DNA from 4 places in the Micromonospora sp. WMMD1128 genome. Region 2 is predicted to be linked to each of the others. Evidence: riboswitches for the same ligand, from Rfam matches in the RefSeq annotation. Region 2 holds a riboswitch; each other region holds the start of a gene.
What was found. Region 2 has a riboswitch for cyclic di-AMP ahead of O7602_RS18800 (C39 family peptidase). Riboswitches for the same ligand answer to the same signal wherever they lie in the genome.
Positions count from the first base shown of each region.

Region 1: linked by a shared signal. The riboswitch ahead of O7602_RS13030 (transglycosylase family protein) and the one ahead of O7602_RS18800 (C39 family peptidase) in region 2 are both predicted to bind cyclic di-AMP.
Region 3: linked by a shared signal. The riboswitch ahead of O7602_RS28725 (C40 family peptidase) and the one ahead of O7602_RS18800 (C39 family peptidase) in region 2 are both predicted to bind cyclic di-AMP.
Region 4: linked by a shared signal. The riboswitch ahead of O7602_RS06155 (hypothetical protein) and the one ahead of O7602_RS18800 (C39 family peptidase) in region 2 are both predicted to bind cyclic di-AMP.

Region 1 is NZ_CP114902.1:2,844,680-2,851,726, forward strand. It holds gene O7602_RS13010 (sterol desaturase family protein) at 1-50, opposite strand, end outside; gene O7602_RS13015 (GntR family transcriptional regulator) at 47-766, opposite strand; gene htpG (molecular chaperone HtpG) at 973-2,805, shown strand; gene O7602_RS13025 (LLM class flavin-dependent oxidoreductase) at 2,951-4,513, opposite strand; cyclic di-AMP (ydaO/yuaA leader) riboswitch at 4,764-4,908, shown strand; gene O7602_RS13030 (transglycosylase family protein) at 4,907-5,572, shown strand; gene O7602_RS13035 (YbaB/EbfC family nucleoid-associated protein) at 5,806-6,255, shown strand; gene O7602_RS13040 (M4 family metallopeptidase) at 6,597-7,047, opposite strand, start outside.
Region 2 is NZ_CP114902.1:4,216,032-4,223,078, forward strand. It holds gene O7602_RS18785 (CDP-glycerol glycerophosphotransferase family protein) at 1-1,251, shown strand, start outside; gene O7602_RS18790 (alpha/beta fold hydrolase) at 1,277-2,215, opposite strand; gene O7602_RS18795 (hypothetical protein) at 3,137-3,700, shown strand; gene O7602_RS18800 (C39 family peptidase) at 3,766-4,611, opposite strand; cyclic di-AMP (ydaO/yuaA leader) riboswitch at 4,814-4,955, opposite strand; gene O7602_RS18805 (hypothetical protein) at 5,374-6,138, opposite strand; gene O7602_RS18810 (hypothetical protein) at 6,287-6,709, opposite strand; gene O7602_RS18815 (acyltransferase) at 6,788-7,047, opposite strand, start outside.
Region 3 is NZ_CP114902.1:6,323,052-6,330,098, reverse strand. It holds gene O7602_RS28735 (C40 family peptidase) at 1-771, shown strand, start outside; gene O7602_RS28730 (peptidoglycan recognition family protein) at 856-2,892, opposite strand; cyclic di-AMP (ydaO/yuaA leader) riboswitch at 3,126-3,261, shown strand; gene O7602_RS28725 (C40 family peptidase) at 3,275-4,309, shown strand; gene dcd (dCTP deaminase) at 4,385-4,963, opposite strand; gene O7602_RS28715 (pyridoxamine 5'-phosphate oxidase family protein) at 5,042-5,632, shown strand; gene O7602_RS28710 (zinc metalloprotease) at 5,787-6,767, opposite strand; tRNA gene O7602_RS28705 (tRNA-Gly) at 7,002-7,047, shown strand, end outside.
Region 4 is NZ_CP114902.1:1,258,769-1,265,815, forward strand. It holds gene O7602_RS06135 (hypothetical protein) at 82-486, opposite strand; gene O7602_RS06140 (STAS domain-containing protein) at 1,002-1,361, shown strand; gene O7602_RS06145 (SRPBCC family protein) at 1,498-1,950, shown strand; gene O7602_RS06150 (hypothetical protein) at 1,960-2,430, opposite strand; gene O7602_RS06155 (hypothetical protein) at 2,509-3,591, opposite strand; cyclic di-AMP (ydaO/yuaA leader) riboswitch at 3,596-3,726, opposite strand; gene O7602_RS06160 (cation diffusion facilitator family transporter) at 3,870-4,784, opposite strand; gene O7602_RS06165 (AAA family ATPase) at 4,859-6,976, opposite strand.

The DNA of each region.
Region 1 (7,047 bases), 1.4 Mb from region 2:
ACGATCAGCAGCAGGAACGCCGGGACGGCGTACAGCACAGCGGGGATCATGCGCGCGCTTCCCTTCCGGGGGTGGGGGTGGTGACCGGGGCGGTCAGCAACGTCCGGGCCTGCCGGGCCGCCGCCGCGCCCTGGCCGGAGGCGATCGCGGCGGCGAGGCTGCGGTGGCCGGCCACGTCGAGCAGTTCGGCGGTGCGGGCGTCCGGGGGCACGTCGCCGACCGCGAACGTGCCGGCCACCAGGCTGTTGAAGGCGAGCTGGTAGGCGGTGTTGCCGCTGCCGCGCACCACCAGCCGCCAGATGCGGATGTTCGCTTCGGCCATCCGGTCCAGGTCCGGCGCGAGCGCGCCGTACTCCTCGGCGGCCCGGACCAGCGCGGCGCCGGTCGCCGCGTCGCCGCGCTCGGCGCAGAGCCGGGCCGCGTCGGTCCCGACGCAGGCCCGCATCTCCAGCATGTCGCGGACCAGCGTCTCGACCGGGAGTACGTCGCCGGAGCGCGCCAGCGCCAGCGCCAGGTCGAGCCCGGCGTGCACCCGCCAGTCGAGCACCCGGGTGGCGCCGCCCTGACTGACCCGGACCAGGCCGAGCTGTTGCAACCGGCGCAGCGCCTCCCGGACCGCGTGCCGGTTGACCGCGAACGCGGCGGCCAGCTCGCGCTCGCCGGGCAGTGTCTCGTCCGGCTGGTGGCGACCGGCGACGATCGCGTCGCGGAGTTGGCCGAAGACGTGGTCGGAGACCGAGGCGCGGGGCGCGGGGACGAAGGCCATGGCCAGCAGTGTGGCCCCGAACACATCAACCCGTCAACTGGTTGTACCAGTGTTCGTCGCATGGGTACGCCGGCCGGTGCGTGCCGTCGCCGTCACCCCTCGTATCCTTTCCGCCGTAGGCCCGCCACGAGAGGAAGGGAGCCGGTGTGAGCGACCGGGTCGAGACGTTGGAGTTCCAAGCCGAGGCACGTCAGCTGTTGCAGCTGATGGTGCACTCGATCTACTCGAACAAGGACGTCTTCCTGCGTGAACTGATCTCCAACGCGTCCGACGCGCTGGACAAGCTGCGGCTGGAGTCGCTCGTCGACAAGGAGCTGTCGGCCGACACGTCCGACCTGCACATCTCCCTCGACGTCGACCGGGACGCCCGCACGCTCACCGTCCGGGACAACGGCATCGGCATGTCCCGCGACGAGGTCGTCGCGCTGATCGGCACCATCGCCAAGTCCGGCACCGCCGAACTGCTGCGCAAGCTCCGCGAGTCGCAGGACGCCACCGCGTCCCAGGAGCTGATCGGCCAGTTCGGCGTCGGCTTCTACGCCACCTTCATGGTCGCCGACAAGGTGACCCTGCTGACCCGCCGCGCCGGGCAGACCACCGCCACCCGGTGGGAGTCCAGCGGCGAAGGCACCTACTCGATCGAGGAGGTCGGGGACGCGCCGCAGGGCACCTCGGTCACCCTGCACCTCAAGCCCGTCGACGCCGAGGACAACCTGCACGACTACACCGCCGAGTGGACGATCCGGGAGATCGTCAAGCGCTACTCCGACTTCATCTCCTGGCCGATCCGAATGACCGTGGAGAAGCCCGGCGAGGACGGCGAGACCACCCGCGAGGAGCAGACGCTCAACTCGATGAAGGCGCTCTGGGCGCGCTCGCGGGACGAGGTCGACGAGGCCGAGTACAAGGAGTTCTACCGGCACGTCGCGCACGACTGGGCCGACCCCCTCGAAACCATCCACATGCGCGGCGAGGGCACCTTCGAGTACGAGGCGCTGCTCTTCCTGCCCTCGCACGCCCCGCTCGACCTGTTCTCCCCGCAGGGCCGCCGCGGCGTGCAGCTCTACGTCAAGCGCGTGTTCATCATGGACGACTGCGAGGCGCTGATCCCCAACTACCTGCGCTTCGTCAAGGGCGTGGTGGACGCGCACGACCTGTCGCTGAACATCTCCCGGGAGATCCTCCAGCAGGACCGGCAGATCCGCGCGGTGCGCCGGCGGCTGGTCAAGAAGGTGCTCGGCACGCTCAAGGACATGTCGGCCGAGTCGTACCGCACGTTCTGGACCGAGTTCGGGCCGGTGGTCAAGGAAGGTCTGCTGGAGGATCCGGACAACACCGACGCGCTGCTGGACCTGGTCCGCGCCGCCTCCACCCACGACCCGGCCGAGCCGACCACGCTGCGCGACTACGTCGAGCGGATGAAGGACGGGCAGACCGAGATCTACTACGCCACCGGCGACAACCGGGCCACCATCGAGAACTCGCCGCACCTGGAGGCGTTCCGGGCCAAGGGCTACGAGGTGCTGATCCTCACCGACCCGGTGGACGAGGTGTGGGTCGAGCGGGTCGGCGCGTACGACGGCAAGACGCTGCGCTCGGTGGCCAAGGGCCAGGTCGACCTGGAGACCGAGGAGGAGAAGGAGAAGGCCGAGGCCGAACGGCAGGAGTACGCCGACCTGCTCACCTTCCTCGGCGGCGCGCTCGCCGACAGCGTCAAGGAGGTCCGCCTGTCCACCCGGCTGACCACGTCACCGGCCTGCGTGGTGGGCGACGCGCACGACATGACGCCGACGCTGGAGAAGATGTACCGGGCGATGGGGCAGGAGGTGCCGCGGGTCAAGCGGATCCTGGAGCTGAACCCGACCCACCCGCTCGTCACCGGGCTGCGCAAGGCCCACGGCGAGGGCGGCGACAGCGCCGCGCTGACCGAGACCGCCGAGCTGCTGTACGGCATGGCGCTGCTGGCCGAGGGAGGCGAGCTGACCGACCCGGCCCGCTTCACCCGCGTCCTCGCCGACCGTCTCGCCCGCAACCTGTAGGTGCAAGGCGGGGCCCCTTTTTATCGCCTACGCGATAGGAAGGGGCCCCGGTTAACACCTCTGCCGGGCGAGCCGGGGGAGGTGGATCAGAACTGTTAAGCGGGGCCCCTTCCTATACCGCAGGCGTTAAGCGGGGCCCCCGCCTTCATAGCTGGCCGGGGAAGAAGCCGTGGCGGGCCAGCGGCTCGACGATCTGGTGCTCCTCGTACGACAGGTGCGACAGCAGCGTGTCGGTGAGCAGGTCCACCGCCTCCTGCAACGCGGTGAAGTCGCCGGGCGAGCCGATCAGCTCCACCAACGCCCGGTCGACGCTCTCCACCACCCCGTGGATCACCACGTGTTCCTCCTCGAGGCGGTCCAGCACCGGTGCCAGGCCCGCGTCGGAGCGGCGCAGGTGCGGGAAGATCGAGGCGTCCTCCAGGCCGTGGTGCTGGGTCACCACCGTGCAGTACGCGGCGCAGTACGCGCCGAGCGTCCAGTTGTTCTGCCGCATCGTCATCTCGTTCAACGCGGCCCGCGCCCCGCCCGGCGAGACCGTGCCACGCGTGACCTGTGCCAGCAGGTCACGCACCTGGGCCAGCTCCTGGCGCAGGTGGTCGTGCACGTCCACCAGGTGCTGCCCGGCGGCCTGCGCACGGGCCGGGTAGACGTGTCCGGCCGGCGCCGGTGGGGCGCTCGGCCGGTCCGCCTCGTCCCAGAGGCGGCGCGCGCTCAGGCGTACCCCCGGATCCGGGGTGGGGGTGACCGCGAGCGCGGTCGGGAAGCCGGTGGCGGCCTGCTCCTCGGCGACCGCGCGGGCGCCGCTGCCCGGCGTGGTGCGCTCGGCGGCGACCAGCTCCCGGACGGCCGGCGCCACCTCCTGGGCGAAGAGTTGGATCGCGCGCGGCTCGTCGCTGCCGAGGATGAAGGTGGTGATGCCGTGTTCCAGCGTCAGCCCGGCCAGCTCCTCCACCCACTGTTCCGGCGGGCCGGCGAGGAAGCCGGTGGACGAGCGGGCGAACGTGCCGGTGACGTTGAGCATCCGGCGGATCGCGCCCGGGTCCCGGCCTGCGGCCCGCGCGCCGTCGTCGACGAGCGTGTTGAGCGCCGGCAGGTCGTCCGGCCCTTTCGGCAGGTACGCCAGCGACGGCAGCCAGCCGTCTGCGGCGCGCCCCACCAGCCGCAGCATGCGCGGCTTGTACGCGCCGACCCAGATGCCCACCGGGTGCGCCGGGGCCGGCCCGCGTTTCGCGCCGACCACGCGGTAGTGCTCGCCGGCCACCCGGATCATGCCGCGCCGGCCGGTGTCCCAGACCTCGCGGATCACGGTGATCGCCTCGTCGAGCGCGTCGACCGCCGCGCCGGGGGAGAGCCGCCGGCCGCCGGTCGCCTCGATGGCGTCCCAGAACGCGCCCGCGCCCAGCCCGAGTTCGATCCGGCCACCGGTGAGCAGGTCCAGGCTGGCCACGCTGCGGGCCAGCACCACCGGCTGACGCAGCGGCAGGTTGAGCACGTTGCCGGCCAGGCCGATCCGGTCGGTGGCGGCGGCCACGTACGACATCAGCGTCCACGTGTCCAGGAAGCCGGGCTGGTACGGGTGGTCCTGGAACGTGACCAGGTCCAGCCCGGCCTGCTCGCAGAGCGTCGCCAGCGCCACCACCTGCTCGGGGTGCCCGGCGGCGGGGGTGAGGAAGCCGCCGAAGGTCAGCTCGTGTCCGTGTTCGGTCATCCGCCCCGCTCCTCGCGTGATCTTGCCCGGTCCCGCCCACGGTAGCTCCGTCGTCGGGCCGGACGGCCGTGTACCCGGCACCGATCCCGTGCGGCGCGACCGATTCCGCCCCCACCGCGCTCGCCTGGCCCGATCGCCCGGCTGGGTGAAGAACGTCACAAGAAGTGGGCAATCGCGGATATTCGTCCCTAGCGTCGGTTCCGTTCGCAGACGCGGACACCACGGGCCGGTAACGCCTAATCCCGCCGCCGGCCCGGCGGAACCGAAACTCGGGCGGGAGCGGGGGACCCACAGGTTCCACGGTGCACGTCACCTCGGGGTGAAGCCGCCACCGGCGGCCGGGCTCCTCGGCCCGAACCCGACAGCTCACCTCGTCGGCGTGGAGGAATCCACATGTCAACTGCATACTCAGCCCGGCACCGCCGGAGCGTGGTCCACCGCGCCACGGCCCGCCGGACCGCTGTCGGCGCGATCGTCGCCGGCGCCGCCACCGGCGCCGCGGCACTGCTCGGGCCGGCCGCGCCGGCCAGCGCCGCGAGCGTGAACTGGGACGCCGTCGCGCAGTGCGAGTCGGGCGGCAACTGGCACATCAACACCGGCAACGGCTACTACGGCGGGCTCCAGTTCTCCCGGAGCACCTGGAACGGCTACGGCGGCCAGAAGTACGCCGACCGGGCCGACCTGGCCAGCCGCTCCGAGCAGATCGCCGTCGCCGAGAAGGTCCTGCGCGGGCAGGGCATCGGCGCCTGGCCGGTCTGCGGCAAGAAGGGCGGGTCGACGAAGAAGTACGCCGCCAAGGAGTCCGGCTCGACCACGTCCGCGAAGAAGGCCACCTCCTCGCAGAGGGCGTCGGCGCCGAAGAAGGCGTCCGCGCCGAAGCGCTCCAGCAGCGCGCCGGTCGCGGGCACCTACCTGGTGCGGCCCGGGGACACCCTCTCCGAGATCGCCGCGACCCAGCACGTCGACGGGGGCTGGCGTGCGCTGTACGCGGATAACCGGGCCGTGGTCGGCGCGGACCCCGGCCTGATCTTCCCGGGTCAGCGGCTGCGCCTGCGCTGATCCTGAGTCGTGTCGCGTCGCGATCCTGGGGACCGCGTCGCGCCCACGAGCGATGCGAACGCCCGGCCGGGCCGTCCGGCCGGGCGTTCGCCGTCGCGCGACACGCCGGGAACGGCCGGCGTACGTCCTGCGTGCGGCGTCGGCGGCCGGTCCGGTACGGCGGGTGACGAGGTTCCGACGTCGACGGTTGCTATGGTCACGAGGCTTGGCTAGGACGTGAAGAAAGCGCGGATATGACCAACGATGCGTTCTCGGCCGCCGCGAGCCTCGACGAGCTGCTGACCCGCACCCAGCAGGCGCTGGCCGCGATGCGGTCCCGGGCCACCGTGCACGCCGACGGCGAGCCGGGCGAGCTGCTCCGGGCCGAGGGCACGGCGGCCGGCGGCCGGGTGCGCGCGGTCGCCGTCCAGGGTGGCCGGTTGGACTCCGTCGCCGTCGACCCGGCGCTGGCCGACGAGCCGCTTGACGTCCTCTGCGGACACCTCGTCGTCGCCGTCAACGCCGCGCTGACCGAGTTGGACGCGCAGGTCAGCGCCTCGGCCCGGGCGGACACCGACGCGCTCGCCGCCCGGCTCGGCGGCCTGCCCGACCAGGCGGAGCTGTTCAGCCGCGCGATGCACGAGGTGGCCGCGCGCATCCGGCGAGACCGCGCCGTCGCGTCCCGCGCCGCCCGCCCCGCCTGACCAGGTCCGTCCACCCGGCCGGCCCATGCGGCACCGGCCGCGCCGCGTCCGACTGCTCGCCCGGTGCTCCGGCAAAGCGCCGGCGTCGGCGAACGCGCCTTCCCTGGTCTGCTTACTGGGATTGACCTTCCGAATAGCGGGAACGGCAGAGATCTTGGTAGGAAAGTGCCCCCATAGGGGCCGTTTCGTACCAAGATCTCGAAGCCGGGAGCCGGGAGCCGGGAGCCGGGAGCCGGGAGCCGGGAGCCGGGAGCCGGGAGCCGGGAGCCGGGAGCCGGGAGCCGGGGATACGGAACGGCCGGCCGTCGAGGAGGACGACGACCGGCCGTTCCGCGTCGCGGTCAGCTCAGCGTGACCGCGGTGTCGTCGACGACGAAGGACGTCTGGAGCGAGGCGTCCTCCACGCCGCTGAACGAGATGGTCGCCGTGGTGCCGGCCAGCGACGAGACGTCGAAGGACCGCTGCACGTAGCCGGTGGCCTTGTTCAGGTTGGAGTAGGTGGCGAGCGTGGTGCTGCCGGCCTTGACGGTCAGCTTGTCGTAGGCGGTGGTGCTGGTCGACTCCGCGCTGTCGATGTGCAGCCAGAAGCTCAGCGTCGCCCGGCACCCGGACGGGATGGTCACCGACTGGCTGAGCGTGTCGGTGTGCGAGGAGCCGTAGCCGTCGAGCCACGCCTTGTACGAGCCGCTGTGGGAGGCCTGGCCGCTGTCGGTGGTGATGACGCCGGACGTGGCGCTCCAGTTCGCGCTGCCCGACTCGAAGCCGGGATTGGCGAGCTTGTTGCCGGAGCAG
Region 2 (7,047 bases):
GCCGCCGCGCCCGCCCTGCCGGCCTGGCTCCCGCTCGTCGCCACGCTGCTCGTCGGCGCCGGCTGCGCCGCCGTCGCGCTCGACCTCGCCCGCCGCCGGTTCCGGCCGCCGGCCGGCGGTGGCCCGATCGGCCGGGCGCTGCGCCGGCACCAGCCGGAGTTCGTGCTGCACTTCTCCGCCCCGCCCGGCTCCGAATACCAGGTGACCATGTGGCTGCCGTACCTGGAACGGATCGGCCGGCCGTTCCTGGTGGTGCTGCGCGAACCGGAGTTCCTGCCGACCGTGGCCGCCGCGACCCGCGCCCCGGTGGTCCTCTGCCCCACGCTGAAGGCCCTGGACGAGGCCCTGGCGCCCAGCCTGCGGGTGGCGTTCTACGTCAACCACGGCGCGAAGAACGCCCACTGCATCCGGTTCCACCAGCTCACCCACGTACAACTGCACCACGGCGACAGCGACAAGGCCCCGAGCGCCAACCCGGTCTCCGCGATCTTCGACAAGATCTTCGTAGCCGGGCAGGCGGCCATCGACAGGTACGCCCGGGCCGGCGTGGAGATCCCCGCCGAGAAGTTCGTCGTGGTCGGCCGCCCCCAGGTCGAGGAGATCGAGGTACGCCGGGAGCACGCGCCCGCGTCGGCGCACCCGACCGTCCTCTACACCCCGACCTGGACCGGGCACCACGCCGACGCCAACTACTGCTCGCTGCCGGTGGCCGAGACGCTGATCCGCCGGCTGCTCGACCGCGGGGCGGCGGTGATCCTGCGCGCCCACCCCTACACCGACCGGAACCCGGCCTCGGCCCGGCAGCTCGCCCGGCTCACCGAACTGCTCGCCGCCGACCGGGCGAGGACCGGCCGGCCGCACCTGTGGGGCGCGGCAGCCACCCGGGAGCTGACGCTCACCGAGTGCGTCAACCGCGCCGACGCGCTTGTCTCCGACGTCTCCGGGGTCATCTCCGACTGGCTCTACTCCGGCAAGCCGTACGCGGTCACCGACACCGGCGCCGACGGCGCACACTTCGTCGAGCGGTTCCCCCTCGCCGGCTCCGGCTACGTGCTGCGCCGCGACATGTCCAACGTGGACGAGGTGCTCACCGCGCTGCTGGACACCGACCCGAAGGCGGCCGACCGCTGGGCCGCCCGGACCCGCTACCTGGGCGACTTCCCCACCGACGGCTACGCCGAGGCGTTCCTCACCGCCGCCCGGCGCGAGCTGGAGCCGGACTTCGCCGTCCCGGCGCCGCGCACGCCGTAGGCCGGTCGGTCCCCCCGAACCGGTCCTAGAGGTACGGGTCGAGCAGCGCGAGCACCGCCGCGGGATCCTCGACGTGCGCGTTGTGGCCCAGCCCCGGCAGCGTGGCCACCGGAACGCCCAACTCCTTGAGCTGCGCGTCGGTCACCATCGGGTCCCGCTCGCCCCGGGCCAGCAGCACCGGCACGTCGACGGCGGCGAGCAGGGCCGGCAGCCGAGGCGCCCCCACCGCGAACGCGGCCGGATCCATGGCCAACCGCCAGCGCCCGTCGCCCCGGCGTAGTCCCGCGTCGACCACCGGATGGTCCGGAGCGAACAGCCCGGCGAGCCCGGACACCCGCAGGTAACGACGGGCCGCCTCGTCACGGGTGGCGAACCAGGTCACCGGCCGGGCGGCCAACTCCTCCGCCTTCGCCAGCTCGGCCGGCGACCAGGCCACCTTGATGCCGAGGCCGACCACCGCGTCCACCGGCAGGCCCCGCCGGCGCGCGGCCAGCGCCAGCGCCACCACGCCACCGAGCGAGTGCCCGAGCAGCACCAGCCGGTCGTTCGGGCCGAGCCGGACCGCCCCGAACCCGTCCACGACGCGCTGAGCCAGGGCCGCGAAGGAGTACCCGGTCACGGTGGCGCCCTCATCGACGGCCCCGGGCGCGGCAGCGACCTCATCGGCGTCTCCCGACGCGGCGGCGACACCGAGCGCGGTCGCGACCCCATCGGCGCCTCCCGACGCGGCGGCGACACCAGGCACGGCCGCGACCCCGTCGGCGTCTCCCGACGCAAGGGCGGCCCCGCCTGTGGCAGCCCTCGGGGGCAGCGGCGGCGACCAGCCGTGTCCAGCCAGGTCGGGGGCGAGCCAGCGTCCTGGCCAGTGACGCTCCAGCAGTGGCGCCCACGGCAACCACACCTCGCCGGTGGCCCCCATGCCGTGTAGGAGCACCAGGTGACGGGTCCCCCTCGCATCGCCCATACGGCGCAGTCTGCCACCGGACGGACACGGTGCGCGAGAGCGGACACCGACGTCACGCGCGCGCGACGCATCGTGCCCGGGCCTCGGCGGCGACGCCGGCTGGACGCCCACCCTGCGCGTCACCCCGCCGGTGCCGGGGCGCACCTATGACCGACTCCGGTCCGACGGTCGCGCACTCCACTCGTGGCCCGGGGCGGAGCGCGGGTGGAACGCTTGGCCGTCTCGGGCGTGCTGAGGCGTCCGTAGCGTTCCAGTCGTCGCCTGAACGGCGCGCGGGTGGAACGCTATGGCCCTCTCGGGCGCGCTGAGACGTCCACAGCGTTCCAGTCGTGGCGCGGGTGGAGCGTGGGTGGAACGCTATGGACGTCTCGGGCGCGCTGAGACGTCCACAGCGTTCCAGTCGTGGCGCGGGTGGAGCGTGGGTGGAACGCTATGGACGTCTCGGGCGCGTTGAGACGGCCATAGCGTTCCAGTCGTCGCCTGAACGGCGCGCGGGTGGAACGCTATGGACGTCTCGGGCGTGTTGAGGCACCCGTGGGCGTTCCCCGTTAGTGGGCTTGGGGGTGTTGACGGCGTGTGGAATCCGGTTGCCATGTGTCGTCGGGTGTTGCGGTTGGGTGGGGTGTCCGGTTCGGGGGTGGTGGGTGGCACTCTGGCGGCGGAATCGTCGCGGGGGTGCGGGCGTTGTAACCCGGTGAACGATCGAGCAAGGCCAGCGCCCGTCGCGGCGCGGCCGACCCGGCCCCCGGGAATGACGGTGGGCAGCCGGTCGTTACACAGTCACTCCGGCCCACCCGCGATGCGGCCCTGGCCCCGCGGACCACGTCGGATCCCCCCGAAACGCTGTGAGCGCCTGACGGTGCTCGCCCGCGCGCCACCCTCCCACGGTGCGTGTGTCGACCCCCGGAATGGAGCCCCCTGATGAACACGATCCTGCGCAAGAGCGTCCTGGGTATCGCTGGTCTGGCGTTCACCGGTGGTGTGTTCGCCGGTCCGATCGCCGCTCACGCCGACACCCCCACCCACACCACCGCCGCCAAGCCCGCCGCCGCCGCGGCCGTGGCGCAGGCCGAGGGCAAGCAGTCGACGATCACGCTCAACGGCGAGCAGACCGCCAACGTCAAGGCGATCATCGCCGCGACGAAGAAGGCGGGCCTGCCCGAGCGGGCGGCGGTCATCTCCATCGCCACCAGCCTCCAGGAATCCAAGCTGGAGAACCTGGGCCACCTCGGCGACACCAACGACCACGACTCCCTCGGCCTGTTCCAGCAGCGCCCCTCCTCCGGCTGGGGCACCCCCGAGCAGATCACCGACCCCGAATACTCCACCCTGGCCTTCCTCAAGGGCTTGAAGCAGGTCGACGGCTGGCAGGACATGCCCCTGACCGAGGCCGCCCAGACCGTCCAGGTGAGCGCCTACCCCGACGCCTACGCCCAGTGGGAGAACCAGGCCACCGACCTCGTCACCAAGCACTGGAACAGCTGACGAACAACGCTGAAGGCCGGCACCCGCAACAACGGGGTGCCGGCCTTCACGCGTACCCGAAAAGGTCAGGCGGAGTAACCTCGCGTGGCCATCCAGTTCGCCAGGTCGGCCGTGGCGACCCAGTACGACGGCAGCGACGGGTCGGCCGAGTCGGCGATGCGTACCGTCCGGCCGTCGTTCTTGTAGCCGATCACGGCGACATAGTGGCCGCCCGGGAACGAGTGCCAGCCGCCGTTCGTGTCGGTGGCGTCGCCGACGATGTTCGAGACGACCGCCCGGCCGTTGCTGACCGCGTTGACGACGTCGGCCCGGAGCCGGTCGACCTGGCCGGGGGTGGCTGCGCCGGCGATCATGCGGGTCCGGTACGGGTCGCCCTTGACCTGCTGGTTGAGCACCCGGGTGGTGTCCTCGGCCGAGTTGGTGCCCATCTCGGTGGTGCCGAGCGCGACGGCCAGCGTGTCCTGGCTGCGCTCGATGCCGGCGGCGCTGAGCGCGTTCCGCACGGCGGCCGGACCGCAGTAGTAGTAGGTGGTCTGGGCCTGGTAGTCGTAGTCGAGCACCTTGCTCGACGGTGGCTTCGGCTTGGCCTTCGGCGTGGTGTCCGGGTCGGCGGACTTGGCCGCGACCTTCGCCACGGGCGAGGCCGTGGGAGAGGGCTTGGGCGACGCGCTCGGCGAGGCGCTGGGCGACGGGACGGCGACCCTGGCCTCGCTCCGGGTCGCGGCGTCGTTGAGGCGGGAGCCGAGGTCCGCCACGGCGGCGGTGTCCCGCTGAGCCGGGGCGCCGTCGGTGGCGGTCAGGGTGGCGCCGGCGCCACCGGCCAGCACGAGGGCCGCCGCCGAACCGGCGATGATCTGGTACGGGCGCTCGGTCGCGAGCCGCCGCAGTTGACGCTTCAGGTGGTGCTTCACGGATTCCTCCACGGGGGTGGGCGGCACACGCCGGCCCTACGCGCGGAGGGACTCACGCGCGCTGACGGGCTGGACGGCCGCGGGTGATGGCCCGGGACGCCGGGCGGATCAGGGGTCGGGTACGCGTCGCCTCAGGCGCGCGCCGGCCCCCGCAGGCCGTGGAGGCGGGGGGACGATCGGGGGTTGGTTGACACGAGGAGGTAGCTCCTTCCGTGGCCGCCGACCGGGTTAGCTGACGGATTCGGGCGGGAAGTACGCCCTACCGCGGGCCGTGGGCTCCGCGGATTCACCCCGGTGTTGCTGTGGGTCCCCGGTTCGTATGCACGATTAGGCGGGTCGGCACGGCGACGCCATCGGCGATCGACAACCGCACCGGACGCGCCGACACTACCGATGGGTACGACACATGCCAAGCGCTCCCACCTGCGGAAACGTGCTTGGCGACTACAATTTCGGTGCAGCCGATCACTGACGTGACTCAATGGGACAAGGGGCTTCGACGACGCCGGCCGGCGGAAACCGGACGTCCGGCGGGAGGAAAAACGGACTCCGGCCGCGAAGCAGGACATCGGCTCGGACGGCACACCGGGCCGGTGACCCGGCTCACCGCGTTCGGTAACGATTCGGCCGAGGCAGCCACTCAGCCGAGGCAGCCACTCAGCCGAGGCAGCCACTCAGCCGAGGCAGCCACTGAGCCGAGGCAGCCACTCGACCCGGGACCGCCGCCCGACCCGGGACCGCCGCCCGACCCCACACCGCCGCTCAGCCGACGCGGGCCGGACGCCAGCGGGCGCTGCGCACCGGGGCGGGCACCGGGACACGGGTCGCCGGCGCGGCCCGGAACGCCGGCGCGGGCCGAAGCGCCGTCGCGGCGGCGTACGCCTCGGCGGCGAGCGTCCGGGCCGACTCGGCGGCCAGTTCGGTGTCCCGCCACGCCAGCCGTTCCCGCTCGGCGGCCGTCTCCCAGGCGGCTCGGCGGCCGTCACGGACCGTCCGGGCCAGCACGATCTCCTGCGTCGCCGGGTGGTGGCAGGGGTCCCACCCGTTGCGGCCGGCCAGCACGTCGGCGAGCTGGCGGGCGGTCAGGTCGCCCCGCCAGTGCGCCGCCATCGCGGCGTGACGGAGCCAGCGTTCCCGCGCCGCGTACTCGGACGGGGTGCGAGGCGTATGTGGTTCGGGCAGGGCGGCGGTGCCGGCCAGGCGGCGGGCGGCCGAGTCCGCCTCGTCGTACGCCGCCCAGGCGCGCTCCGCCTCGTCCTGGGCGGCCAGCCACCGCTCGCGGCGACGCCTGGCGGTCTGGGCGGCTCCGGCGGCGGCCACCGCCACCTCGTCGGCGTACCGGGTCAGGTCGGCCCGGTGCAGTGCCTCGACGTCTGCCGGGTCGGGTTCGGCCTCGGTCACGGCGTCTCGTTCGGGGCGGGCGACCAGGACGGTGAGCAGGACGAGGGCGAGCACGGTCAGGGCCGACCAGATGGCGGCGGCCTCGGGGACCGCGGTGAGGAAGTTGAGGAGAACGGTCTGTGACATCGGCGGGCACCTCACGGGAGACGGTGACGGGGAATTCCGCACGGCCGGTCGGGGCGGGGGGGCGCGACCGGGATCCGGACGCGGCCGGGCCGCCGAGGGCGGGTGCGGGTGAGGTTCGGGTGGGCGGCGGGGGCGGGCCCGCGGCGGGTCAGTGCGCGGGCGGGGCCCGCGGGCCGGCCGGTGCCGGCGGCGGACCCGCCGGGACCGGGTGCCGACCGGCGGGGCGGACGGCGTCGCCCTCCGGCTCAGGCTCCGGGACGCCGGTGGCGACGGTCTGCCGCTCGGTGGCGGCGTCGTGCGCCACCCGCGAGCCGGCATCGCCGCGGAACGTCGAGCCGGCATCGCCGCGGAACGTCGAGCCGGCATCGCCGCGGAACGTCGAGCCGGCGTCGGCGCGGAACGTCGAGCCGGCGACCGGGCCAACCGAGCCGCCCGGCGCCGGCAACGAAGCGGCAGCCGGCAGCGTGGCGGCGCCGAACGAGAAGGCGACGACCACGGCCAGGCTGGCAAGCATGCGTGCGGCCCAGCGCGCCACCCACCACACGGGACAGGTGAGCGCGATCGGAAGCACGGGTACAAATTACCCGCGATCCCACCACCACGCACCGTCACCCGGCGTGTCGCAACGCCACCGATCAGCGTGGACCGGTCAGTCGGGTCGGCGCGACTCGGCGTACTCGATCGGGCGGTCGGCGTCGTCGGCGGCCGGCCGGGGTGCGGGCACGGCCGGGGCGGTGGCGGCGCGGGCCCGGCGCGACGGGCCGAGGAGGCGCATCATCGGCACCTCCACCCAACGGTGCAGGGCGGCGGCGAGCGCCAGGGTGAGCAGCAGGAAGCCGAGCACCGCGAGCGGGCCCCGCCACCCGGGCAGCCCGGTGCCCCAGTCGCCGGTGAGCCGCAGGATGGTCA
Region 3 (7,047 bases), 2.1 Mb from region 2:
AAGGTCAACAAGAAGAAGTCCGCGGACCTGCAGAAGAAGATGGTGCCGCTGGAGCTGGCCTCGACGCTGGCGATGAACAAGGTCGGCGACATCGCCGCCCGCTACTACATGCGCGGCCCCTCGCAGGAGATGGGCGCGCTGCTGGTGAGCACCAAGCCGGGCACCCTGGCCGAGCAGCTCGTCATGCTCGACCGGGTCGCCGACGACCAGCGGAGGCAGATCGCCAGCGTGCTCGCGGCCCGCGACAAGTACAACGCGCAGAAGCAGAAGCTCGACCGGCTGATCGCGACCGAGCAGCAGCAGGAGGCCAAGCTGGCCTCGCAGAAGAAGCAGATCGACGCCGAGATCAAGCGGCTCACCGGGATGCTGCCGGTGACCTCGATCCGCCCGGCCGGCTGCCCGAAGATCGACGGCGTGGTGAGCAGCGCCGCGCGTACCGCCATCAAGACGGCGTGCGCCCAGGTCGGCGACCCGTACGTGTGGGGCGCCACCGGCCCGAACTCGTTCGACTGCTCCGGCCTGACGCAGTACGCCTACAAGGCGGCGGGCATCTCGCTCACCCACTTCACCGGCGCCCAGTGGAACGAGGGCCGCAAGGTTTCCCGCTCCGAGGCGAGGCCGGGTGACCTGGTCTTCTTCGGCGCCGACCTGCACCACGTCGGGCTCTATCTCGGCAACGGGGTGATGGTGCACGCGCCCCGGACCGGCAAACCGGTGCAGGTGTCGAGCATCAGCACCCAACCGCTCGCCGGCTTCGTCCGGGTCGGCTGAGCCGCACCCGAGGCATCGAGAAGGCCCCCGGTCCACTGGACCGGGGGCCTTCCTCGCGTCGGGATCTTTTCGCGCCGGGTTCCCCTACCGGGGCGCGCCGACCGGCGACGGCAGGATCAGCACGTCGTCGAGGTTCACGAACATGATCCGGTGGCCGAACTGGACCTGCACGTACCGGTTCTTACCCCGGACCACGGTGCGGTCGCCGGGGGCCGAGCCGTCGAACGAGACCGCCCGGTAGTACTCGCCCGGCAGCACGCCGCCGACGGCGTACCGCTGGCCGGCCGCGAACGTGTACTGGAGCGGGGAGATGGCCTGGTACGGGATGGTGTCCGGGTAGGCGGCCTGCTCCGGGTAGGCGCGGCCGTACACCGGGACGGTGGCCCGGCCGGGCCGTGGCGTCACCACGAAGCCGGTGGACCACTTGGCCGTGGGCGCCTTGGTGGGGTTGTGGAACCACGCCTTCTGGCCGAGATACCAGATTGCCGTCCAGTCACCCTGCCGGCCGGCCACCGCGTACGTCTGTCCGGCCGAGGCGCGGGCGCCGTGGTCGGAGATGTACATCGTGTCCGGTGTGCCGTCCGGGCGCAGCCCGAGGTCGTTGACGAGCGGGGCGTCCGCGCTCGGCGCGGTCCGCAGGAGCACCGCCGAGGAGCCGTGCGACGGGCAGGGCTCGGCCGGCGGGGTGGGCGTCGGGACGCCCGGCGGCTGCTGGTTGCAGCCGACGAACGCCGGCCGGTTGGTGGTGACGTCCGGGTCGATGGTGACCAGGCCGGTACGCGCGGTGCCGAGGGTCCGGAACGGTGCCTTCATCAGGTCGAAGTAGTGCGACCAGTCCCAGTAGGGGCCCGGGTCCCAGTGCATGCCGCCGACCGCCGCGGCGGTGATGCCGGGCACGTTGTCGTGACCGATGATGTGCTGCCGGTCCAGCGGGATGCCGAACTTCTGCGCCAGGTAGCGGACCAGCTTGGCCGAGCTGCGGTACATCGCCTCGGTGTACCAGGCGCCGTTTCCGGCGAAGCCCTCGTGCTCCAGGCCGATGGACTTGGCGTTGACGTACCAGTTGCCGGCGTGCCAGCCGACGTCCTTGGCCTTGATGTGCTGGGCGACGTAGCCGTCCGCCGAGCGCAGCGTGTAGTGCCAGCCGAGGTAGTCGGCGCGCTTCACCAGGTCGACGCTGGGGTCGAAGTAGCCCTCGGTGTCGTGGATGACGATGTATTCGATCTTCTGCTGCTTCGGCCGGTTGCCCAGGTCGTGGTTGCCGTAGTCGCCCGGGTCCGCGCTGAGCTGCTCGTACGGTGCGGGGATCCACTCGCAGGCCAGCCGCACCGGGCACTCCAGCCCGTCCGGCCGCTGCGCGTGGCGCAGCCCGAGCCGGCTGAGCACCCCGCGGTCCGGCCGGGCGGCGGTGGCGGCCATGGTGACCCGCTGCCCGTCGTCGGTGGTCCGGGTCGCGCCCTGGCCGAGCTGGTCGTAGACCTCGTCGGCGAAGGCCGCCGCCGCGTCCGAGGTGTCCGCGCCGGAGTAGCGGGCCACCGCGCCGTACCAGGCCGCCGCGTCGGTGCCGGCACCGACCGGCCCACCCAGTGCCTTCTGGTACGCGGCGAGCAGCGCCGCGCCACCACGGATGTTCGCGGCCGGATCGGTGCGCAGCTTCTGCGCGTCGAGGCCGGTGAGCGTCGCGGCGGCGTCGAGCGTCTGGAGCGAGGCCGTGGGCAGCGGCTTCTCCCGGGCCGGTGCGGCGGTCGTGGCCGGGTCGAGGGTGAGCGGGCGGGAGTCGTCGCCGCGCGGGTCCTCGTCCTCGTCGACGTGCGCGCTGCGGGGCGAGGCGAGGACGTGCGCGGCGTCGGTGAGGTGCATCGGGCCGTAGCCGCCGCTGGTGCTGGGCTGCCCCGGGTGGGCGTCCCAGCGGGACTCCAGGTAGGAGACGCCGAGCAGCACGTTCTGCGGCACGCCGTACTCGGCCGCCGCGGCGGCGTACTGCTTCTGCCTGTCGTCGTTGCTGGATAGGGTGTTCGGTGGCGCGGCGGTCACCGGGCCGGTGGTCGCCAGCGCGGTGGCTGTCGCCACGGCGGCGGCGAGCAGCATCCGTCCGGCCGACGGCGGGGGCGAGAGGTGCATCGAACCTCCTGGACAGGGATGGGGGTCACTGCGTCCCCACCCTCACTCCGCGCACCCGTGACGGTCAATACCTTTCCGCCGGATAATCTGATGTGAAAAAAAGCTTCACTCGTGTCCGGGGTTGCCCATTCCGTACGGAGTGTCACGGCCGTTCGGGTTGCGGATCGATAACGGGGATCCCTACTCTGGCCAATTGTCGGCCCGTACGTTCACCGTCCAACCCGGCCGGTGACGGTCCGACACCGCCGAGTCGCCTCCGGGCGAATCGGGGACCCAGGTACCTGGGGTGAATCCGCAGCCACTGCGGTAGGGCGTCCCCCTTCCCGCCCGAACCCGTCAGCTAACCCGGTAGGCGGTCAGGAAGAAGGAGTACCGACGCCCGGTGGCACACCATGCCCCGCGGCCGTCGTCGAGCCGGTCGATCGACCGGTCCGCCGTCGCGCCGCGTTCCCGCTGGTCCCGCTTCACCACTACACTCGCCGCCCTGGTCGGCGCCGCGGTCGTCCTGACCGGAGGCGCGACGGCGGCCCACGCCGAACCCTCGGTCGCCGAGATCGAAGCCCGGATCGACCGCGACTGGAACAAGCTCGAACCCGTCATCGAGCAGGTCAACGCCGTACGCGAGCAGCTCGCGCTGCGACGCAAGCAGGCCGACGCGCTCGGTCGGCGGATCGCCCCGCTCCAGGCCCGCGTGGACGCCGCGCTCGGCCAGGTCGGCGGGCTCGCCGCCGACGCGTACAAGGGCGACAACCTCTCGACCGTCAACGCCCTGCTGGGCAGCCGCTCGCCGGGCGAGCTGATGAGTGGCCTGGAGCTGCTCGACCGCTTCGCGCGCCACCAGCAGGAGCAGGTGCGCACCATCGCCGAGCTGCGCGATGAGCTGGCGGCGAAGAAGAAGCCGCTGGACGAGATGGTCGCCGACCTGAGCCGTACCGAGGCCCAGCTCGCGGCGAAGAAGAAGCAGATCGACGCCGAGATCGCCAAGCTCCAGAAGCTGCGGCTCAAGGTGTACGGAAACGGTGGCGGTGGCAAGCTGCGCCCGGCGCCCTGCCCGGCCGGATACCCGGGTGGCGCGGCCGGGGTGGCGGTCAAGTTCGCCTGCGCCCAGATCGGCAAGATCTATGTCTGGGGCGCCGCCGGCCCGGACCACTTCGACTGCTCGGGCCTGACCATGGCCGCCTGGGCCAAGGCCGGTGTCTCGCTGCCGCACAACGCCCGCCAGCAGCACAACGTCACGAAGCGGGTCAGCCGCGCCGAGTTGCGCGCCGGTGACCTGGTCTTCTACTACGCCGACCTGCACCACGTGGGGATGTACGTCGGCGACGGCTGGGTGGTGCACGCCTCCCAGTCCGGCAAGCCCATCACCATGAAGCGCGTGGACGACGGCGACATCAACAGCTACGGCCGCCCCACCTGAGGTGTAAGGAGGGGCCCCCGCTTAACGCATTCGGTATAGGCGGGGGCCCCTCTTAACAACCACGATCGGCTGGCGTCAGCGCGTCGGCCAGGTGCGCCAGCTCTGCCACGACCGGCTCGGCGTCGGGCCGCGCTGACCCTGGTAACGCGACCCGTAGACGGCCGAGCCGTACGGGTGCTCGGCCGGCGAGGAGAGCCGGAAGATGCAGAGCTGGCCGATCTTCATGCCCGGCCAGAGCGTGATCGGCAGATTCGCCACGTTCGACAGCTCCAGCGTGATGTGACCGGAGAAGCCCGGGTCGATGAACCCGGCGGTGGAGTGCGTCAGCAGGCCGAGCCGGCCCAGGCTGGACTTGCCCTCCAATCGGCCGGCGAGCTGCTCGCCCAACGAGATCACCTCGAGCGTGGAGGCGAGCACGAACTCACCCGGGTGCAGCACGAACGCCTGCCCCTCCGGCACCTCCACCATCGATGTCAGGTCGTCCTGCTGCGTCGACGGGTCGATGTGCGTGTAGAGGTGGTTGTTGAAGACCCGGAACAGCCGGTCGAGGCGTACGTCGATGCTGGACGGCTGCACCAGTGTGGGCTCGAAGGGCTCCAGCGCGAGCGTGCCCGCCTTGATCTCGGAGACCAGGTCGCGGTCGGAGAGCAGCATCGGAACACCATAGCGACCGATGCGGGTGACCTGCGTGTCGGACTGCGCTGTCGTACAAGTGTTCGATAGAATGTCGGCATGGCTTCCTGGTCCGAATTCGCCGCCGACGAGCCCCGACTCGCCGCCGAGATCCGCCTTCTGATCCAGCAGTACGGGCCGGGCTTCGGCTATCTCGCCACGGTCCGCGCCGACGGCGGGCCCCGCGTGCACCCGGTCTCCCCACTGATCACCGACGACGGGCTGTGGTGCTTCGTCATCGACTCGCCCAAGCGCCGCGACCTCGAACGCGACGGCCGCTACGCGCTGCACTCGTTCCCGCCGGAGGAGAGCGACGACGAGGCGTACGTCGCGGGCCGCGCCCACCCGGTGACCGATCCGGGCACGGTGGCCCGGCTGGCCCGGGTCGGCCGGGCGGCGCCGCTCGGCGACTGGAAACTGTTCGAGTTCTCCGTCGACGTGGCGATGCTGACCCGGCGCGACCCGGCTGCCCGCCCCGGCACCGGCCGGCCGGAGATGCGGCTCTGGCTCGACCCGCGCGGCTCCGCGCCGGCTCTCGGTCACGAGCCGCTCGATCCGCGGCGGGCCACGCCGGCTCTCCGTGAGGGGCCGCTCGCCCCGGAGGGCCGGCGCGGCCGGCACGGCTTCGACACCCGTCGCCCGGCCGCCTGATCTCATCCGGTCGGCTCCGGCCGGCGGTCACATCCGGCTGCGCCGACCGGATCCGCGGGCCGAGGTGCCCTTCCGGCGTCCGAGCGGTCCGCAAAACGACCGACGCCGGCCCTGTCCGAGGACGGGGCCGGCGTCGGTGCGTGGTGGGGTGAGGTCAGGCCGCGCGGTACGCGTTCCACGCGGTGAGCATGCGGCTCGCCTGGCCGGCGGTGAACTGGTACATGCAGGAGTCGTAGGTGTAGTCCATGAAGTTGGTGATCGGGTCCTTGCCGGTCGCGGAGCAGGTGTCCCGGCCGGTCGGGCACTGGTAGGCGGGGGACGCCTCGGCCGGGGTGTCGGAGACGCCGTCGCCCGAGCCGGAGCAGCCGCCCTGGAAGGTGTGGTAGAGGTTCAGCCAGTGGCCGATCTCGTGGGTGCCGGTGTCGCCCTGGTTGTAGTTGGTCGCGGTGCCGCCGGGCAGCGACTCGTTGAGCACGACGACGCCGTCCATCTTGTCGAGCGTCCGCTTCGGGAAGGTCGCCCAGCCGAGCAGGCTGTCGCTCAGCTCGCCCAGGTAGATGTTGAGCGTGTTCTTGCCGCCCTGGCGCAGCGAGGTCTTCATCGAGCGCTCGGCCGAGGAGCCCTGCACGATCGGGTACCACGACGTGTTGGTCACGCGGTTGATCTTCGTGAGTGAGAAGGAGAACGCGGTGGCCGCGCCGCCGGTCGAGCCCGCGTACGCCTGGTTGAGCACGCTGATCTGCTGGTTGATCATCGAGTCGGTGATGTTGCCGCCGGCCCGGGTGCTGTTCTCCTGGATCACGTGCACGACGACCGGGATGGTCACGGTCGCCAGCGGGGCGACGGCGCCGGTGCGGAAGTTGGCGCGTGCGCGTTGTGCGGCGGCGAGGTCGGCCTCGCGCTCGCGTACCTGCTGCGCGGTCAGCTCGTTGGGGTCGAGCTTGACGTTGCCGCCCTTGGCGACGCGGGCGTTGGCGTGGCTGTCGGCCGGCTCGGCGCAGCCGCCGACCGGGGCGGCCGAGAAGGCCGAAGCAGCGGGGACGACGCCGACGGCCGCGGTGCTGAGCAGCAGCGCGAGGGTCGACGTCGCGACACCGGCGGTACGCCGGGTCAGCAGGTTGGGACGAAGTCCCATGGGCCCACCTCTTTCTGACGACGTGACCGGGGGTGTGTCACGTCGGGTCGGAAACGTGGGGCAGACGTTACATCCCATCGACGCATTTGAGAACGGCCATATGTTGCCGGCATGCAACATCCCCGGCCGGTCCGCACCGGGCGTTCTTGATCCACTCCAGTTCGGCGAGGTGGTGGCGACGCGGGGGTACCTGGGTGCACGGGGGCGGTGACCTCAGGTACAGTGGTGCCGCCTGCGGGTGTAGTTCAATGGCAGAACATCAGCTTCCCAAGCTGACAGT
Region 4 (7,047 bases), 3.0 Mb from region 2:
CCCGGAGTACCGGGGGCGGCCATCGCTTTCGTGACCGGAGCCGTGACCGAGGACGGCTGCCGCGTGCGGGACGAGGTGCGGTCAGCCGTCCAGGCCGGCCGGGGAGTTCGGCCGGTCGACGTCCACGAACTCGATCTCGTCGGCGTCGCGTCCCCGGCTGCCGGCCGCCCGGGCGGCCGTGCCGGCGGCCCAGCCGATGGCGGCGCCGGTCAGGGCCGCCGCGATCAGCAACGTCCACGGCAGCGCGGGCCGGCGTCCGGCGAGCGCGTCGAAGGCGAGGCCGGCCCGGCGGCGTGCCTCGTCGGCGGCGGAGCCGACCAGGTCGGTGGCGTCGTCGGCCAGGCCGGAGGAGTTGCGGCGGGCGGAGAGGGCGGCGTCCCGCACGCTGTCACCGGCGGCGCCGACGGCAGTGAGCAGGTGCTGCCACGCCTGGTCGGCGACCCGCTCGGGCTTGCTGCGGCGGTCCATCAGGCTGGATCCGAACATCGTTCTACCTCCTCGGGTGCCGAAGCCCGACGGCCACTTCGGACTCCGGCGTTCATCCGGCGCGTCACGGTTCACTCCCACGCGCAGTGCCCCGGGAAGCCCTCCGCCAAACCCCACGCGGCTGGATCTTGGTATTAAGCCGCCCCCGGAGGGGCGATTCCGTACCAAGATCTCCGGGCTCCCGAGATGCGGACGGCGGGTACCGGGAGGTGGGAAGCGGGGGCGGAACGGGACGAAGCGGGTGAACGCGCCGAGCGGGCGGGTGTTGGTCGCGACGTGCCTGCGCCCGCTACCCTGGGTCAGCGGATCGGCCGACTCGGACCTGTCGTTCGGCCGATCGCGGTCCGCGTCGAAGGGGAAATCGGAACCCGTAAGTCCGGATTGGGTTCGCCCAGGTGTGCCCAGTCCGCAAATTGCTCATCCCCGGGGGTGGCGACCGGGGCCGTTGGAGGAATACTCTCGGTCGCGGCCCGCGTACTGATGAGGCGCCCGAAGGGGCGAGTGGAGGTGCTCGCGTGAGCCTGTCGATCGTGAAGTCGATGCGTCCGGGTGGGGTTGTCCAGATCGCGCCCCGTGGGGAGATCGATGTCGACACCGCATACGAGGTGCGGGAGTCGATCGCCGAGGTGCTGGCCAAGGGCCGCCCCGCACGGATCGAGCTCAACATGCGGCTCGTCACGTTCATCGACTCCGTCGGCATCAGCGCCATGGTCGCCGGCTTCCAGACGTGCGAGGTCAGCGGCGTCAAGCTCGTGGTCACCGAGCCGAGCCGGTTCGTGCACCGGCAGCTCTGGGTGACCGGCCTGCTGGGCCTCTTCGGCGCGCCCGAGCCCTGGTTCGCCGACGAGGCGCCCGAGGTGCTCCCCGGCGCCTGACCGTCACCGGCCCACCCCACGTCGGCGCGTCGCGTTGACTCCACTCGGCCCTCGCCGGTCGGGGACCTTCGACCCGTTGCCAGCCCGGCCCCGGTACGGGACGATCGTCCGGACCCATGACGGCGAGGGGGGCGGGTTGCAGAGCAGCGACAGCTTCAGCTACACCGTGCAGGCCCGGTGCAGCCGGGCGGACGCGGTGGCCCTGCTCGGCGACCTGAGCCGGCAGGGCGAGCTGCATCCGTTGATCGTCCGGGTCCGGCAGTTGCCGCCCCGGCCGGGCGCGCTGGCGAGCTACGCGATCACCGACCGGTTGGAGCTCGGCCCGCTGCACTTCCCGGTGACCTACCAGGCGGACGTGTTGATCGCCAACGAGGACGAGGTGGTCACCGTGGCCCGGCAACAGCCGGCGACGACGGTGCGCAACCACACCCGGATGCGCGACGAGACCGACGGCGTGGTGCGGATCGACGTGGAGATCACCCTCACCGCACCGGCACCGCTGTTCGGCTACGCGTTCCGGCAGGCCCGGGCCGCCCACCTGGGTCTCGCCGCCCGTCTCGGCGCGACCCTGGAGGGTCGACCGGCCTGACGTGGCGACTCAGCCGCTGCGGCGCAGCCGACCCCACGGCTTGTACGTGGACAGCACGGTGGCGACCAGGAGCAGCGTGGTCGAGACGGCCGGCGGCACCACCAGATCCACCCGCAGGTGGGTGTCGGCGGCCCCGGCGAGCGCGCCGAGGTGCCGGATCCGGGGAGTGAGCAGGAGCAGCACCAGGCCGAGCATCACGGTGGTGAGCGCGAACTTCACCAGCACCCAGCGCCAGCGCAGCAGACCCCACGGGGTGAGCAGCGCGCTGGCGGTGCCGACCAACCAGACCGCCACGCTCAGCGGCGCGAACAGCCAGGTGGCGAGCAGTGCCGCCGCCGGGTACACCACCTCCGGGTCGGCGCCGCGCAGCCCGGCCACGCCGAGCGCGAGCAGCCCCAGGTCGGTGCCGAGCCAGCCCAGCGAGGTGACCAGGTGCGCGGTGAGCAGCGCCTTACGGCCGGCGGGGGAGAGTCGTCCCATGCGTCGATCGTCGACCGCCGCGTGGCCCACGTCGTGGGCCACGCGGCGACACCCGGTGTACGTCGGGGAGCGTAGTGCTCAGTAGACCGACAGGTGCACGTGGTTGGTGTGGTCGCTGGACGGGTCGCCGTTGCCCCCGCTGTAGGACTTCCAGCCGCTGCTGGGCAGCCAGATCTCCTTGAACCAGATCACGTAGAGCACGGCGAGCCGGTCGGCGTTGCGGATGAAGTACGCGGACAGGTTGTTGCCGTACGTCTTGTCGCCGCCGCTGGCGACGCCGCCGAAGCCGTTCTTCTGGGCCGCGAAGTCGCAGGCCCGCCCCTTCGGGTGTTCACCCGAGCCGCTGGGTCGGTGGCAGGAGACGTACCTGGTGAAGCCGGCCGCCTTGGCCTGTTGCAGCGCGTGCAGCGTGCGCGGGGTGATGCAGCCGCTGGCCGGCGTCGGGTCGTTGACGCTGCACGACTCCGCCGGCCACGAGCCGTCGGAGTTGCGCTTGGCCGGCTTCGCGTTGGCCGAGGACGAGCCTCGGGCGCTGCTGCCGCCGCCACTGCTGCCGGCGCTCGCCGGCGGCTTGCGGTTGGCCACCTCCAACGCCCGTTCGGCCTGCTCCTTGCGCTTGGCCATCACCGCGACCTGCTTGCGCTGCTCGCTGATCTCGACGGTGAGCGCGGCGCGGGTGCGGACCGCCTCGTCCCGGGTGGCGATCAGCTCGCGCAGGGTCCGGTCCTCGTGCGCGGCGACGGTCTCCAGGGCCGCGGCCCGGTCCATGAAACCTTCCGGGCTGTTGCTGGCGAGCAGCGCCGCGGCGGTGCCCATCCGGCCGGTGCGGTACGCCACCCCGGCGATCTCGCCGACCTTGGCGTCGCGTTCGGTCAGTTCCGCGCCGATCGTGGTGAGCCGGTCGTTGAGCTGTTTCTGCCGGTTGACCGAGTTGTTCAGCGCGGCCTTGGCCTCCAGCCAGCCCTTGCTCGCGGCGTCGAGCTGGGCGCGCAGGGTCGGTGTGCCGCCCTCGTCGTCGTCGCCGGGTGCGGCGGCGAGCCGGCCGGTCGGCGCCGCCGTGGCGGGGGAGACCGGCACGGTCGCGACGCCGAGGGCCAGCGTCGCGACGAGCAGGGCCGCCAACCGGGCGGCCGTCCGTCGTACAGGTGCCACTGTGGGCATTCACGTGTCCTTCCGTCAACCGCCGACCGGGTTAGCTGACGGGTTCGGGACGGAAGATCCCTACCGCTGACGCGGATGCACCCCACGTACGTGGTTCCCCGGCTCGCCCCACGGGCGATTAGGCGATGGCCGCTCCACCGGCGCCGGAGTGACGCCCGTGGGTTGGCCGCGATCGAGCCTACCGGCGCGGCCCGGACCCGGCTCCACCAGCCGGAGCCGAATACCGGGCAAAACCGGCAATTGTCAACAATAGCCACCCAGATTTAAGTTTGTTCTAATTACCACTCGGTCGGGCCGCAGCCGCCGGCGGACGCTCCGGGTTCGATCTGCAACGTGGCGTGATCGATCGAGAAGTCCTCGTGCAGCGCGGCCCGGGCGGCGGCGAGCACGGTGGCGACCTCGGCGCGCGGGTCGGTGGTCAGGTGCGCCGAGGCGACGTCCATCCCCGAGGTGAGTGTCCACACGTGCAGGTCGTGCACCTCCGCCACGCCGGGCACGGCGGCCAGCCGGTCGTGCACCGCGGTCACCTGGAGGTGCTCCGGCGCGGCCTGCACCAGGATGCGTACCGCGGCCCGGCCGAGCCGCCAGGTGCGCGGCAGGATGAACAGGCCGATCGCCACCGCGACCACCGGGTCGGCCCACCACCAGTCGGTGAACGCGATGACGATCGCCGCGCCGATCACCCCGAGCGAGCCCAGCAGGTCGCCCAGCACCTCCAGGTATGCCCCGCGCAGGTTGATGCTCTCCTGTGCGCCGGCTCGCAGCAGCGCGAAGGCGGCGATGTTGGCCAGCAGCCCGAGCACGGCCACCACGAGCATCGGCCCGGCGAGCACCTCGGGCGGCTCGCCGAACCGGCGTACCGCCTCGACCAGGACGTAGACCGCGACGGCGCCGAGCAGCACCGCGTTCGCGAGCGCGGCGAGCACCTCGAGCCGGTAGAGCCCGAATGTGCGCTGCGGGTCGGTCCGGGCACGCCGGGTGGCGGTGATCGCGGCGAGCGCCATGCCGATGCCGAGCACGTCGGTGAACATGTGCCCGGCGTCGGAGAGCAGCGCGAGCGAGCCGGTCGTGAAGGCGGCCACCGCCTCGACCAGCATCAGCACGGTGAGCAGCGCGAACGCCGCCCAGAGCCGGCCGGCGTGGCGCTGCGCCGCGTTGGTCACCGCGCCGCTGTGGTCATGACCTGCACCCACGCGCACACCCTCCGCCCCATAGCTCGGCCGGAACCAATCTATGCTCACATCGCTATGTGTGCAAGTGAGGTGGGTCAGCCCACCGGGTCGAGCGTGGTCAGCCGCTGGGTGGCCCGGGAGAGCGCGACATAGAGCGTGCGTACCCCCGAACCGGGGTCGGCCCGGATCTCGCCCGGCGCGACGAGCACCACCCCGTCGTACTCCATGCCCTTGGCCTGGAGGCTGGTCACCACCTGGAGCCGGCCGGCGCCGAGCTGGCCCAGCCAGCCGGCCACCTCGTCCCGGCGCGGCACCGGCGTGATCACGCCGACCGTGCCCTCGACCTCGGCCAGCAGCGCCTCGGCCGCCTCGACCGTGGCCGCGGGCAGCTCGGCCGCGGCCACGGCGCGCTGGACCGGCGGCACACCCGTCGAGCGCACCGCGTCGGGAAGCGTCAGGTCCGGGTACAGCCGGCGGATCTCCGCCGCCGCCACCGCGAAGATCTCCGCCGAGTTGCGGTAGTTGGTGGTCAGCTCGTAGCGGTGCCGGCGCCGCCGCCCCAACGCCTGGTCCCGGGCCCGGTCCAGCTCCTGCGGGTCACCCGTCCAGGCGGTCTGCGCCGGGTCGCCGACCACCGTCCAGGACGCCAGCCGGCCGCGCCGCCCCACCATCCGCCACTGCATCGGTGAGACGTCCTGCGACTCGTCCACCACCACGTGGGCGTACTCGCGGTAGTCCGCCGGGCGCTCCCGGGCCGCCGCGCGGGCGGCGCGCTGCCGATCGGCGTACGTGCTCAGCTCGCGCACGCCGCCGGCGAGCTGGTACGGGTCGCGCTTCGGCCGGGCCCGCTGCACCGGCTTGCCCAGCAGCGCGTCCAACTCGTCGAGCAGGGCGACGTCGGCGACCGTCGGGCCCTCGTCGGCGAGCGTCAGGTAGGCGTCGGTGAGCAGCCGGATCTCGGCCGAGGAGAGGATCCCGCCGGCGTACCGGCGCAGCCGCTCGGGCCGGGCCAGCCAACCCAGCACGTGGCGCGGGTGCAGCCGGGGCCACCAGGCCCGCAGGAAGTCGCGGAACTCCGGCCGTTCGATGATCTCGTCCTCGAACGCGGGCTGCTCCGGCAGCCGGCCCACCCGCAGCGTGCGGGCCTGCGCGTAGAGCGCGGCGAGCACCGCGTCGAACGCCGCCCGGCGCACCTCGTTGCGGCGCGCGCCCCGGGTCAGCGTCCGGTCCCGCACCGCATCCAACGCCTGCCGCTCCAACCGCAGCAACTCACCGCGGTAGAGCAGGCGCAGCTCGGCCGGGGAGTCCGGCACCGCGTCCCGGGCCGCCCGTTCCAGCACCCGGCGCATCCGCAGCGACCCCTTCACGGCCGCCACCTCCGGCGGGTCGGTCCGCGTCGCCGACAGCCCCGGGAACAGCGAACCGAGCGAGTGCAGGGTGGCGGTCTCCTCGCCGAGCGAGGGCAGCACCGAGGCGATGTACTCGACGAACACACCCGACGGGCCGACCACCAGGATGCCGCCGCCGGCATAGCGGGCACGATCGGAATAGAGCAGGTACGCGGCCCGGTGCAGCGCCACCGCCGTCTTGCCGGTCCCCGGGCCGCCGGAGACGATCGTGACACCGTTGCCGGGGGAGCGGATCGCCTCGTCCTGCTCCCGCTGGATGGTGGCGACGATGTCCCGCATGCCCCGGCCGGTGGCCCGGGACAGCGTGGCCAGCAGCGCGCCGTCCCCGACCACCGCCATGTCCGCCGGGGCGGCCTCCGGATCCAGCAGGTCGTCCTCGATCCGGGTCACCTTCTCGGCCGCCGACTGGATCGTGCGCCGGCGCACCACACCACGCGGCTCGGCCGGGGTGGCCTGGTAGAACGCGGCGGCGGCGGGGGCCCGCCAGTCCACCACGAGCGTCTCGGCGTCGTCGGCGCGTACGCCGAGCCGCCCCACGTGCAGCACCTGCCCGGTGCGCAGGTCCAGCCGGCCGAAGACCAGCCCCTCGTGCTCGGCGTCGAGCACGTGCCGGCGCTGCGCGGCGTGGAAGACCATCGCGTCCCGCTCGACAAGCGCGCCGAAGGTGCCGACCCGCGCCATCCGGTAGCCCTCCCGCTCGGCGTCGGCCGCGGACCGGCGCAGTTCGGCCAGCCGGGCGTACACCCGGTCGAGGTGCCGCTGCTCGGCGGCGATCTCCCGGTCCAGCGTGGTCTGGTCGGTCAACGCGGTGCTCCTGTGGTCGGACGGCGCAACGGGCTGAATGAGGGTACGGGCCGCCGGCAAGCCGGACGTCG